One region of the Desulfonatronum thiodismutans genome, then DNA from elsewhere that is predicted to be linked to it. Evidence: predicted binding sites of a transcription regulator. Region 1 holds the regulator's gene; each other region holds the start of a gene.
What was found. Region 1 encodes sigma-54, which starts transcription at its own class of promoters, with help from an activator protein. Its sites were predicted from a motif close to CTGGCACGGNNNNTGCTT; they were not measured.
Positions count from the first base shown of each region.

Region 1 (4,293 bases):
AATACCCCAGATCCTCAAAGACATTCAGGACCGTACTTTTGCCTGCTCCGGATTGTCCGGCGATCATAACCAGACAGAGTTCGCAGGATTTTTGCGTTTGGTACGTGCTCATCGCGGTTTGTCTTTTAGTAGGGGCACGGCGCGCCGTGCCCCTACGGTGTGGACGGTTCAAATACCTTCACGCCGAGCTGAGGGCGTCCCAGAAAAGCTCCTTGTCCTGGGCCGTGAGGAAGGCGTGCCGAAAGGCCTCGTCCTTGAGCAGGCGGGTTATGGACGCTAGGATGCGCAGGTGCATCCCGGCGACCTGTTCCGGGGCCAGGACCATAAAAAAAATATGGCATGGCTTGCGATCCAGGGCGTCAAAATCCACGCCCTCGGCACTGCGCCCGACCACCAATACGATCCGTTCCAGCCCCTCCAGCTTGCCGTGGGGAATGGCCACTCCCTCGCCGATGCCCGTGCTCCCAAGACTTTCCCGGTCCTTGAGCACCCGAAAAGCCGCTTCGGCGTCCAGGCTCGGCTCCTTTTGGGCCAGCACGGCGACCAATTCCGCCAACACTTCCGCCTTGTTCCTGGCTTGCAATTCGGGGAGCAGCAAGTCCTTGCTCAAAAAATCCCTGAGGACCATCGATTAGATTCCCGGGTCGATCAGACCGAAGTCGCCGCTTTTCCGGCGGTAGATAACGTTGACGCGCTCGATGTCCGCATTAAAGAAAACCAGGAACTCGTTACCCAGGGCTTCCAATTGCATGGCCGCTTCGTCCACGGACATGGGTTTGGGCTCGAAATTATCGGTCTCCGTGATGGTCTGGGCTCGCTTGCCGGTCTCATCCTCGGTGAAGGTGATCACGTCCACCCGCGCGGACTGGCCCTTCTGGCCGCGACGATGGTCCTTGTTCTTCTCTTTGGTCTTGCGCACCTGGGCCTCAAGCTTGTCCAGGACCAGATCGATGGTGGAGTACATGTCCTCGCTTTCGGTGGTGGCGGAGAAATGCATGTCCTTACCTGTAAGGATCACCTCGGCCATATGCCGATACTTTTCCACGGAAAGGTTGACGGCCAGTTCACCCTGATCTTCAGGGCGCAGGTAGCGGTTGATCTTATTAAAGCGCTCGCGGGCGTAGCCCTTGAGGTGATTGGACGGCTCGAAATTCTTGAAAGTAAAAGTTATTTCCATGCGACACCTCCAAAGTAAAACGTTCTGGGTTGGTTTGAGGTTATTCGCTCCGTTGGGAGCATGTGGGATGGTTAAAAAATGGCCTTGCGCTTGGAAGACGACTCGATGTTCAACGCCATGCGATACTTGGCCACGGTCCGTCGGGCGATGTTCACGCCCAAGGACTTCTTTAACAGTTGTGAGATCAGTTCGTCGCTGAGCGGACGCTTGGGATCCTCTTCGGAAATCAGTTTCTTGATCTCCGCCTTGACGCTTTCCGATCCGGCTTCCGAGCCGTCGTCCATACCCAAGGCGCTGTTAAAGAAAAATTTCAATTCATATGTTCCGTGGGGGGTGCTCATGTATTTGCTCGTGGTGATCCGGCTGACCGTGGACTCGTGCATGTTGATGTCCAGGGCCACGTCCTTGAGAATCATCGGCTTCAGATGCGTCACCCCATGACGGAAAAAATCGATCTGGAACCGGACGATGCTTTCGGCGACCTTGAGCAGGGTCCGCTGGCGCTGGTACAGGCTTTTCATCAACCAATGGGCTGATCGGACCTTTTCCTGAATGTAGTCCTTGGCCCCCTTGTCGTGAACGGACAGCTCCTTGGCGTAGGCCTCGTTGATCATCAAGCCCGGTATCTCGTCTTCGTTCAGAACCACGATGAAATCGCCGCCGTGCTGGAGAATGTAAACATCCGGACTGGTGAACTGAGGGTCCTCGGAGCCAAAGCTCTTGCCGGGCATGGGATCCAGGCGCTGAATGCAGTCCAGGTAGTGTTTGATTTCCTCCATGGAGAGCTTGAACTTCTTGGCCAACGGCTTGTAGCGCCGTTTTTCCAGCTCTTCCAGATGGTCCTTGACCAGGGAAACCAGAATCGGGTCGTCCAGACCCAGTTCGTCCATCTGGATCAGCAGGCACTCCCTCAGGTTTCTGGCGCAGATCCCCACGGGGTCCAGACGTTGCATGATCCGCAGGATCCGCTCCGCCTCCTCCGTCTCGCAGCCGGCCATGGCGGCGATGTCCTCGATTGATTCGCAAAGATACCCCACGGCATCCAGGTTGCCAAGGATCACCTCGCTGACGGCAAGTTCCCGCGCCGATAGGGCCGAAAGCCGCAACTGCCACGAAAGATGACCGATCAACGTGGACTTGCCGGCCAGCCGGGCCTCGAAACTCATGCCCTCTTCCGGGACTTCCCAGTCCCGACCCTGGATCTGTCGACTGATGCTGGAAAATTCCCCCAGGTAGTCCTGCCACTCCGAATCGTGAAGCTGCCGAGGCTCCTCGACGTTTACGGACTGAAACCGATCCTCGGCGGGGTCCTTCTTCGGAGTCTCCGTAGCCTCGTCTATGCTTTCCGGCACGATCTCCAATACAGGATTTTCCAGCAATTCCTGCTGGATGCTTTCCACCAACTCCAGTCTGGAAAGCTGAAGCAGCTTGATGGCTTGTTGCAGTTGGGGGGTCATCACCAACTGCTGCGTCAACTTCAGTTGCTGGCGCAGTTCAAGAGCCATGTCGCGTTCTCGCCTCCATAATCGGACTGAACGGTTGGAAAGCCATTCCAGGTTGTTGAGCAATCATAAGCAAAAGTCCTCACCGAGATAGACCTTCCGAGCGATGGAGTCAGCCACGATGGCCTCCGGCGACCCTTCAAAAATGGCCCGTCCTTCGAAGACAATGGACGCCCTGTCGCAAATCTTCAGCGTTTCACGGACGTTGTGATCCGAAATCAACACCCCGATCCCCCGCTCCTTGAGGGACATGACAATCTCCTGGATGTCGTCCACGGCCAGGGGGTCGATGCCCGCGAAGGGTTCGTCCAGCAGCATGAATTTCGGATTGCGGATCAGGGCTCGGGCGATTTCCAGGCGGCGGCGCTCCCCGCCGGAAAGAAACATGGCCTTCTGATCGGCCAGCTTGGCGATGCCCAGTTCCTCCAGCAGGGCCTCGGCCTTTCTGCGCTGCATGACCGGGGTGAAGTCCGTGTACTCCAGAATGATCTGCAAATTCTGCATCACGGTCAGCTTTTTGAAGACTGAACTCTCCTGGGGCAGGTAGCTCAGCCCCAACCGGGCCCGCTCATGCAGCGGCCAAGTGGTGATTCGCCTTCCGTCCAGATCCACCACCCCGCTGGTGGGCTTGATCACCCCGACCAGCATGTAGAACGTGGTGGTCTTCCCGGCTCCGTTGGGACCTAAAAGGCCAACGATCTCCCCCTGCTCGACCCGAATGGAAATATCCCGGACCACCTCTTTCTGGCCGAAGCTTTTGCGCAGACTCTTGCCGGAGAGAAGGGCCTTCACCGTGCCCCCTGCTCGCGAGGCAAAAGAAACATTCCTTCCACTCGACGATCTGTGCGTCCCTGCACATCCACCTCTCTTTCTTCAACATTGAGCGTAATCACGTTGCCTTCCAATCGGGTCCCGCCTTCTTCCACCCGGGCGTTGCCCTCCAGGCGCAGGACGCCCTGGTCCACCCAATAGGTGGCCATGTCGCCGTGACCGACACGGTCTTCGTGCTTCAAAAAAACCTGGCCAAAGGCGATCATTTGTTCAATGTCCACTTGAGCTTCCATATCCTGTTCCGGAACCATGCCCTCGGGCCGGGCTTCCCGGGGAAGGGTTCGCAAAAGCACTACCAGCCGTTCCGAGCGGAGCTGAAAATTCGGTCTGTCCACCCGCACGTCCCCGATAAACTCGATCTGATGGTCGCGATGGGAGTAGCGCAACCGCTCGGCCGTGATCCGCGTCGGGATGGCCTCATCTTCCGCGGAAGAACTCCAGCCGGGAAGCAGAAACAGCGTAACCAAGACGACCAGAAACGGAACCCTCAAAAGCCGGGGCAATGAAAACCGAGTTTCCATCTACAAACCGTGTCCGAAACTGTCTTTGGCGATGATCACTTCCACTCCGCCCTCGGCGTTGACCACCCAGGTGTTCAGGTCCACGTCACCCCGCTGCGAGCGGAGTTGCAGCCCCTGGCGATCCAGGAGGATGTCCCCGTGCAAAAATATGGTTTCATCAATTTGGACGAAAACAGCCTCGTCGGAATTGAGATAGGTCGGACCATGTTCCATATGCACTCCGGACCAAAGCCGGATGTCGCTGGTGGCCTGATCCACCTCC
Region 1 covers NZ_JPIK01000004.1:327,560-331,852, forward strand. Annotated here, with positions in the region: gene rapZ (RNase adapter RapZ) at 1-112, opposite strand, end outside; gene GY33_RS0102120 (PTS sugar transporter subunit IIA) at 179-628, opposite strand; gene hpf (ribosome hibernation-promoting factor, HPF/YfiA family) at 632-1,177, opposite strand; gene rpoN (RNA polymerase factor sigma-54) at 1,249-2,682, opposite strand; gene lptB (LPS export ABC transporter ATP-binding protein) at 2,746-3,471, opposite strand; gene GY33_RS0102140 (LptA/OstA family protein) at 3,468-4,031, opposite strand; gene lptC (LPS export ABC transporter periplasmic protein LptC) at 4,032-4,293, opposite strand, start outside.

Region 2 (4,293 bases), on a different contig from region 1:
AATGGCAAGCGCGCTATCCGCACATCCAATTCACCGAACACTTGGTGGATGCCTATGTTTTTTTGCCGTCCCGGGGCAATCACCAGGACAGGGATGCTTTCCTGAAAAAATTCGGCGCACAATGCGTTTACGACCGATCCCGAGACGGGATCACGTATCGCGGGAAAGATGAGGAGAGAATCGCCGGGATCATCACCGAGCAATACGGCTTTTCCAATGTCATCGTGGAAAAGATGATTGTTTCCACGGAAAACGCCTTATACAAAATTTTCGCGGACAATCAGAGCCTGATTCTCAAACTGTTCAAGGTTTCCGGCAACTACAGTCGTTCTCGCGTGGCGGAACATGTCGCATACGAAAAAAAGCTGGTTTCCCAGCTCAAGGAGCGCGGCATTCCCACCGCGGGCGTTCTTCCGTCACAAGACGAACATGTCGTTGTCAACGGCTTTCCGGCATTGCTCTTCGAGCGCATCCCAGGCACGGCGCAGCAGCGTCCGGAATATCCGCTGGAAACAATCGGCCCTGCCCTGGCCCGCATCCACGGCGTGCAGATGGAACAACCGCTGGCTCTGGATGAGGCGTTCACCTTCGACGACATCTGCATGATCTGGCTGCCGCAGTTCTCCTCCTACCTCAAGAACACCCTGCCGGGCCGGGAGATCGCTGAGGCCTTCAAGGCGCTGATCCCCTTGGTCAACCGATACAATCCAGGCGAATACCGCGCCAGGATGTACGCCAACAGCCCTTGCGTGCACAATCACGGCGACGTCACGCCCAAGAACCTGATCATCAGTGAACAAGGTCAAGTTTTTTTCTTCGATTTCAACAACGCCTACTTTGGCCCGCGCATGGCCGACATCATTGACGGTGCCTTTGAATTCTCCCTGGCGGAGAAGTACATCCACTTGGCCGACTTTTCCCGGTTTGACGGCTTCCTGGCAGCCTATGACGCCCAGACCACCCTGACCCCCGCGGAACACGAAGACCTTGAGAAATGGATCGAGCTGATGGGTTGCATTAAATTTACGAAGGAAATCAGGGTTTTGCTGGAGCGCCCCAAGGAGAAGCTGCGCAGGCGACGCGCATTGGCCATAGCGGAATTCGTTCTTTCCCGCACCGGCCCGAACCTTGCTTCCGCAGCCTGAACCGCCCGGCATCCGCTGATAGGGCACCAAGATTGAGAGGCGTTTCAGGGGCAGAAGCGCCGCGTCGTCTGGACGGACCATGGAGTCGACCGTTTGAGCATGAGCGCCGAGGAGTTTCACCGGTAATTCCTGGCTGGCCCCATGCCACCGAACATCGCCAAAGAACATTTTGCGTCCTCTGAACAGCCAATTCGCTTCGACTTTGAATATTCAGCATCAGGATAAAGAAGATTAGAGGCTTAAGCAGTTAAAGCTGATAGACGGTAGTCACCTTTAGGCAGCTCCTGTTTTTTTGCTTTGAGCGGTTCAAACATTATAAACTATCGGCTTTGCCGATGGCCTCCGGGCTCTGGAACAAATATTGCATAATTGTTGCGAATGTCTAATTTTTTACGTTCCCAAACGGCAAGGAGCAATATCATGAAAAAACTGACAAGGGTATCCCTCATCTTCGCGTTTGCTACAATCCTGTTTTTATGGACTCTCGCGTCGGCACAGGCGCTGACCGTTCACTTCAACGACGACAACATCATTTGGCCAGGCTGGGAAACACAGCGTGCTGGTTATCTTGGTGACAATACTGAAGATGTCATATGGAACCCGAACATCGTAGGGGGAAGTGTAAACATTGATAATAACAGATTGGCATCTATAGAAATTGAGTTTGAGAGTTGGGGAGGGGGGGCATCTCCCAATTTGTGGAACTTTCTTCGCCCTGGAGATCTGTTTATTGACTTGGGAGCAGACGGCTATTGGAATTACGCTTTCAATTTCTGGGACCACACGATAAAAGATCAAGATAATTACCAATATTGGTATGGGGAATTACCAGGAAATGACATAGCCGCTGAACATGTGTACCAAATTGACGCCCCCCTCCCTATTCTTGGACCTGGAACGGGTACTTTAGCACCTGATTCAGGTTATTTGGAGAGTAATTGGACGAATGGCAGATTTGACCATCCGATAGCTTTCAACCCCTCATCGCAAATCGCGTATACCGACATACTCGACTCCAACAACCTCCCAAGATTGCTTGGTTGGGGATCTACGATAATCACCTTTTCAAACCTGAATCTTGATTTATCAGGCATAAGCGAAATTACTATTGGCTGGACCCAAAATTGTGCCAATGATGTATTACTCCAAAGCATGGTCATCCCCGAGCCCGGCACCCTGCTCCTGCTGGGCATTGGTTTAGCCGGACTGCTTGCGGTACGCCGGAGAATGACGGCCCACTGATCCTGAAATTTGAGCAAAGTACCGCCTGAAAGACAGTGCGTATGTCCGGACAAATCGGACATGAGACACATATCAAAGCCCATCTGTCCGGATAATCCGGATAGATGGGCTTTTTTCAGTCCAGACGGCTGAAGCTTCCATGAGGAATTCCTCCACCCGATTGGATATCTTTCGGCTGATTCTTCCAGCAATGCAAAGAGCCCATCCCCTCAGCTAAAGCTCCTCCAGCAAGTCTAGTTTCGGCCCCCAACCCATCCCATTCAGGGCGCGCTGCCGGTATTCCTCAGCGCCCTGCTCGTCCGGAAACGGCGCGATGCGTATGGCCTGGCCCTCGATTTCCAGCAACGGCCAACCGAAGGTCTCCAGCAACGTAGCCACCTGCTCAACCTCTTTGACCTCGGAGAGCACGATCTGGCCAGCTTCACCAGGGCCTTCAAGAGATTTAACGCTACCCTGCTCCATCAGGATCTTGATGGATTCCAGGGCTGTCGCGGTCTGCTTGGCTAATGCCCGGACATCCAAGGCCTCCTGGGGAGATGCAAACGGACCCACGAGCATTCGGTGATAGATCCGGCCGTCAATGTCCGTGGAAAACACTGAAACCGGCCAGCCGTACTGGACAAACCGGTCCGCCTCCGCGTCCGCCAGGTCCCGGCGGACATGGGCCACCACCTGGATGAACCCAGCCTGGAAGCGTCCGGTGCCTTCCGAAGCCCGGCCGGGGGCGCGCATGGTGTAGTCGCGGATGATCCCCTCGGCCAGCAAGGAATAGAGCCAAGCCGGAGCGCCGGTTCGGAAGATTGCCGGTCTGGACGGGCCGAGGCGGACCTGCATCGGCAGAGCCTCTGCCAGTTGAGTTTGCTTGACTGGCTTTGTCGGAGCAGGCGGCTCTTGGAGTACAGCTGGCTCTTCCAAGGCGGGCGACTCTTCCCCGGCAGGCAGCTCTTCCTGGACATTCTCCGTGGAAGGCGTATCCAGTCCCGTGTTGGCGGTCACTGACACAGTGGCCAGGTTCCTGGCCGGCTGGTCCGTCAAGAACAAAACCCCTTTCCACCAGTTGGAGACTACCTCAACGGGTACGCCCAGGGCTTGGTGCAGGCGGTCCGCGGCTGTCCAGGCATCTGCTTCGCGGGAATGCACCCGCGGGTCCAGGATTTCAAAGTACAAGCCTCTTGCGGCAGAGTAGCCGGACAGCAGCACCCACTGTCCCTGGCCTGCCTGGGTTACGCAGGCCAGTTCCCGATAGGCCTGCTCCAGGCTGGGAAACCTGCCAAGGCTCAGCCAGAAGCCCTCTACGGGCGACTCAATCATCCTGGGGCTTAGGGACGGAAAGGCAAGTTGCGTGCCCAGGGCGACCGTATCCAGATCCTCAACTTCGGGGTTGGCCTTGTTCATCAGGCCCAGGAATGGCCCCTGGGGCGTTCCGTAGACAATCTGGACCATGCCCGAAAGCGTATCCGCCCTTCTTACACTGATGCTCCCCAACTTGGCGGGCACCTCCTGGACCGTATACTCAGGCAGGTGCATCTCAGGCCCGCTTGAAGGATCATGCCCCGTGTCACCGGACGCCTCTCCCAAGCGACTGTCTCGATCAACCACACCCCGGTAAACACTTCCCCCATATTTTTTCGTGCCTTTATCTTTTACAAAAACAAAATCGTCAATTTCTTTTTGATCGCCATTCTGATCCCTACCAGACTCCTGCGTTTCATTCGACGCAGGGAGTGTCATATCCTGCAAAATGTCATCGAGGTTTGTCTGATCCCCCAGCAAAGGGAAGGCGAACATCGATCCAGGCTGGCCTGATATCGCGCCATCAGGAGCTGGAATCACCTCAAGCGAGAGTGATTCACTCATGCCACTCGATACAACCACCAGCAGCAGTCCAGCCATGATCATCAGCAAC
Region 2 covers NZ_JPIK01000011.1:93,743-98,035, forward strand. Annotated here, with positions in the region: gene GY33_RS0108200 (phosphotransferase enzyme family protein) at 1-1,145, shown strand, start outside; gene GY33_RS0108205 (PEP-CTERM sorting domain-containing protein) at 1,566-2,387, shown strand; gene GY33_RS0108210 (SPOR domain-containing protein) at 2,601-3,914, opposite strand.
Region 2: a site for sigma-54 is predicted at 1,495-1,512, ahead of GY33_RS0108205 (PEP-CTERM sorting domain-containing protein). Genes of this name have one in related genera too.

Region 3 (4,293 bases), on a different contig from region 1:
GGACCGGGGTCGCTCCGATCCTGGAACGGATGGACGCCGTCCGCCGGATTCTCGGCCTGCCTGGCGGCGTGGAAGCCCATGCCATCGTGCCTCTGGGCTGGCCCGCCCAGGAGTTCACGCATAAGGATCGTTTCAAAGCGGACCGGGTGCACAAGAATGGATGGTGATATTTAGCACGGATTCAAAAAACATCCGGCCGGTCACGGGACTCCCGCGACCGGCCGGTTGTTTTGGCGGAAAGCCGACTTCATCCGTCGTCATCCCATTTTATCAGGTTGACGAATAATCGAAATCGTTGCTCTCCGCGCTTCATGAAAGCGGCATCGTGAGGGATTGGTTCTGGATTTATACCGCCGCGTCGATCCTCAGACCCTTTCCGGTAGCTTCAGCCACCGCCCTGGTGTCTACGGGTTGTGCCGCGCCACCTGCCCCGGCATTGAGCTGATTGACCGCTCCGAGAGTTTTGGTGACGATATCCGCCCCCATGGTAGCGTTTTGCAGGGTCTGCGCCATCATGGCGATGCCTGTTTGACTTTGCGCTGCTGTTCCAAGTTCCATAAAACCTCCTTGTTGGCTGATGAAAAAAACGATGCCTCCAAGTCTTTATCGGACATGCGCGAGGATTCTTTAGGGGGCGTAGCATGACTCTGAGCTTGAGGCCGCGGAGTCAGCGGTCATGGCCAAGGCCCTGAACTCTTCGTTAAACAGTGGTCGAGCCAAAGCCTGAGAAAGGAGACGGACGCGGCGGGTCAAGTTTTCGATTCCGTGACTGGGCACGGCGATGCCTTGCTGGTGGGCGGCGTGGCGGACGGCTGACTTTCCGATTTTGTCGCCCAGACCCAGCTTTCTGCTTGCGCCGATTTTTTCCGGGGCATAGGGTTCGAACAGGCTTTGGTCTTTCGACAACCCTTGCAGGTGCAACCCGGTTTCGCAGGCGAACAGATCCTCTCCGACCAGGGCCTTGTTCCGGGCCAGGGGCACCTGGGCCGCCTCGGCGACCATACGGGCCAGGCGGGCGCACTGCTTCAAATCATAGCCGGCTCCCCGCCTGAGGTTCAGGTGACCGGCGACCTCTTCCAGGGCCGCGATCCCGGCCCGTTCCCCGATTCCCAGCACGGACACATCCACGCTTTCGGCCCCCGAGGCCAGGGCGGTGATGGCGTTGGCCGTGGCCATGCCGAAGTCGTCATGGCCGTGAAATCCAATTGCCAATTCGGTCCGGTCCGTGAACCAGCGTGTCAGTTCCGCCGTTTCCAGCGGCGTGAGCAGGCCCACGGTGTCTGAAAGGCGAACCCGCCTGCCTCCGCATTCCTCCACCACCCGAACGACCTGCAAAGCGAAATCCCGGTTCGCCCGGGATACGTCCTCCAGCCCGACCCCGACGAACGCCATCTCCAACTCCGCTGCTCGGCGCAATATGTTTTGAAGTCGAAGCAATAGTCCTGCCCGATCCGTGCCAAGCCGATGCTCAATGTGGGCGTCCGAAACCGGGACGCCGAACTGGATGCGCCTGACGCCCATGGCGTTCATGCGATCCAGATCAAGCAACCGTAGCGGCGACCAAACCGTAAGTCTGGTCCGTTCGGACGGATATTCCTTTCTTCCGTGCCGGAGCAGATCCTCCAGCCCGTCCTGCCCTACCCAGCCGATCTCCACTTCGTCTATCCCTGCCTGGATCAACCCGGAGAGGATGTCCCGGCGCTGGGCGTCCGAGAAGTAGACGCCGAACATCTGCGCGCCTTCGCGCAATGTACTGTCGATGAGCATATGGTTTCCTTGTCGTTGTTTCGGGCCTGACTATCACGCCCCTTGACCGGAACAAGCAGGATCGGTGCCAGGGTACGTTTACCACGTTTCCACCGCCAACCTGTAGGGGCACGGCGCGCCGTGCCCCTACGGAATTCCGTGCCCTGGCCATCACCCCGCAACATTCTCGCTAACCTGTAGGGGCACGGCGCGCCGTGCCCCTACATAATCACGGGCTCCTACAAAACCGTGGCGTCTTACAAAATTGTTGCTCACCTTTGTCGGGTCTGCATGGGAGACCAGCTGAACTCGTTTCGGCAAAACAATACTTCAAAAATCTAAAATAATTAATTTTAATTAGTTCTGGCGATTTGGTTTTCGCCTCTGGCATGCTCCTTGCCCTATGGCTTGCATTCTCAACACTCAATCTCCGGGAGGAACGTATGCGCAAGGTTGCTATTTATGGAAAGGGCGGGATCGGAAAATCCACCACGACGCAGAATACCGTGGCCGCTCTCGGCGAAATGGGTCGCAAGGTGATGATCGTAGGCTGTGATCCCAAGGCGGACTCCACCCGTTTGCTGCTCCACGGTCTGCATCAGCGAACGGTCTTGGATACCCTGCGGGAAGAGGGTGAGGACGTGGAACTGGACGATGTGCTGCTGGACGGCTTTGCCGGAACCGTCTGCACTGAATCCGGAGGTCCGGAGCCTGGCGTGGGCTGCGCGGGCCGGGGGATCATCACCAGCATCAACCTGCTGGAACAGCTCGGGGCCTACAAGGAAGACAAGAACCTGGACTACGTCTTTTACGACGTCCTGGGCGACGTGGTTTGCGGCGGATTCGCCATGCCCATTCGCGAAGGCAAGGCCCAGGAAATCTACATTGTGGTTTCCGGTGAAATGATGGCCATGTACGCGGCCAACAACATCTGCAAAGGCATCGTAAAATTCGCCGAGGCAGGCGGGGTGCGCCTGGGAGGGCTGATCTGCAACAGTCGTAATGTGGACAACGAACGGGAGATGATCGAGGAGCTGGCCAAGCGTCTGGGAACACAAATGATTCACTTCGTGCCTCGAGAAAACATGGTCCAGCGGGCGGAGATCAATCGCAAGACGGTCATCGACTTTGATCCCAAACATCCCCAGGCCGATGAATACCGCACCCTGGCCAAGAAGATCGACGGCAACGAGATGTTCATCGTGCCCAAACCAATGGAAATCGATGAACTGGAAAAACTGCTTATTGATTACGGCATCGCCAACTAGATCTCTGATTATTCGGATTAATCCGCTGTATAGTTGCCCACATTTCAACCAACCATAAGGGAGAAGCGATATGTTGATCATGGTCCGAGCGATTGTCCGGCCCGAAAGGGTGGATGCGGTTTTAAAAGCGTTGATGGATGCCGGGTATCCGGCGGTGACCAAGTTTTCCGTGGCCGGTCGCGGCAAGCAGCGCGGCATCAAGATAGGGGAGATCACCTACGACGAGATTCCCAAGGTCCTGCTGATGAGCGTGGTCGGCGAAAAGGACAAGGACTTCGTAGTCAAGACGATCATGGAAGCGGCCCGAACCGGGGAAAAGGGCGCATTTGGCGACGGGAAGGTTTTTCTCAGCCCGGTGGAGGAAATGTACACCATCAGCTCCGGGATCAAGGAAACCGAAGGCGCGGACCTGAAGGGGGTCGGGGTATGAAGGAGATCACCGCCGTCATCCGGATGAACATGGTCAACAAGACCAAGGAAGCTCTGGCCGAAGCCGGCGTGCCCGCGTTCTTCGCTCTGGAGGCCCAGGGCCGGGGCAAGGGATTGATCAATTCCGCTCTGCTCAAGGGCGCGGAAAAGGGATATGAGGAAGCCGCCGAGCTGCTTGGAGAGAAGGGCAGGCTGTACCCCAAGCGCGTTTTTTCCGTGGTCGTCACGGACGACCAGGTAGAAGACGTGGTGAGCACGATCATGGACGTGAACAAAACCGGCAAGCCCGGCGACGGGAAGATATTCGTCAGCCCGGTCTTTGACTCCGTCCGGGTGCGCACTGGGGAAAAGGGAAACAAATCCATAGACTAGCAGTCCGTTGAAAAACTCCCAATTGCCGCGTCGCCGCAAGAAAATCAAACTCTCACGTATGAAGAAATACGCTTCGACCTTGATTTTCTCTTGCTCCTTGCACTTGGGGTTTTTGAACGAACTGTCGTCATGTGAGGACTGTCTCAAAATTGAGTAGGTAAGCTAGGCCCTGCCAGGAGGAAGCATGACCACAATCACGAAGAAGAAAAAAATCGTTCAGATGGATCCAACCGATTTGGTTCAGGATCTTCTGAAAAAATATCCGACCAAGGTGGCCCGGAAGCGGGCCAAGCAGATCATGGTCAAGGAGGCCGAAGGCGCGGAGACTCCGGAAATGGGCGCCAACGTCCGGACCATCCCGGGCATCATCACCATGCGCGGATGCACCTACGCCGGGTGCAAGGGCGTTATTCTCGGCCCGACACGGGACATTGTGAACATCACCCACGGGCCCATCGGCTGCGGATTCTACTCCTGG
Region 3 covers NZ_JPIK01000011.1:152,276-156,568, reverse strand. Annotated here, with positions in the region: gene GY33_RS0108440 (nitroreductase family protein) at 1-167, shown strand, start outside; gene GY33_RS0108435 (hypothetical protein) at 346-558, opposite strand; gene GY33_RS0108430 (LeuA family protein) at 628-1,767, opposite strand; gene nifH (nitrogenase iron protein) at 2,190-3,014, shown strand; gene GY33_RS0108420 (P-II family nitrogen regulator) at 3,085-3,444, shown strand; gene GY33_RS0108415 (P-II family nitrogen regulator) at 3,441-3,815, shown strand; gene nifD (nitrogenase molybdenum-iron protein alpha chain) at 4,000-4,293, shown strand, end outside.
Region 3: a site for sigma-54 is predicted at 2,131-2,148, ahead of nifH (nitrogenase iron protein). Genes of this name have one in related genera too.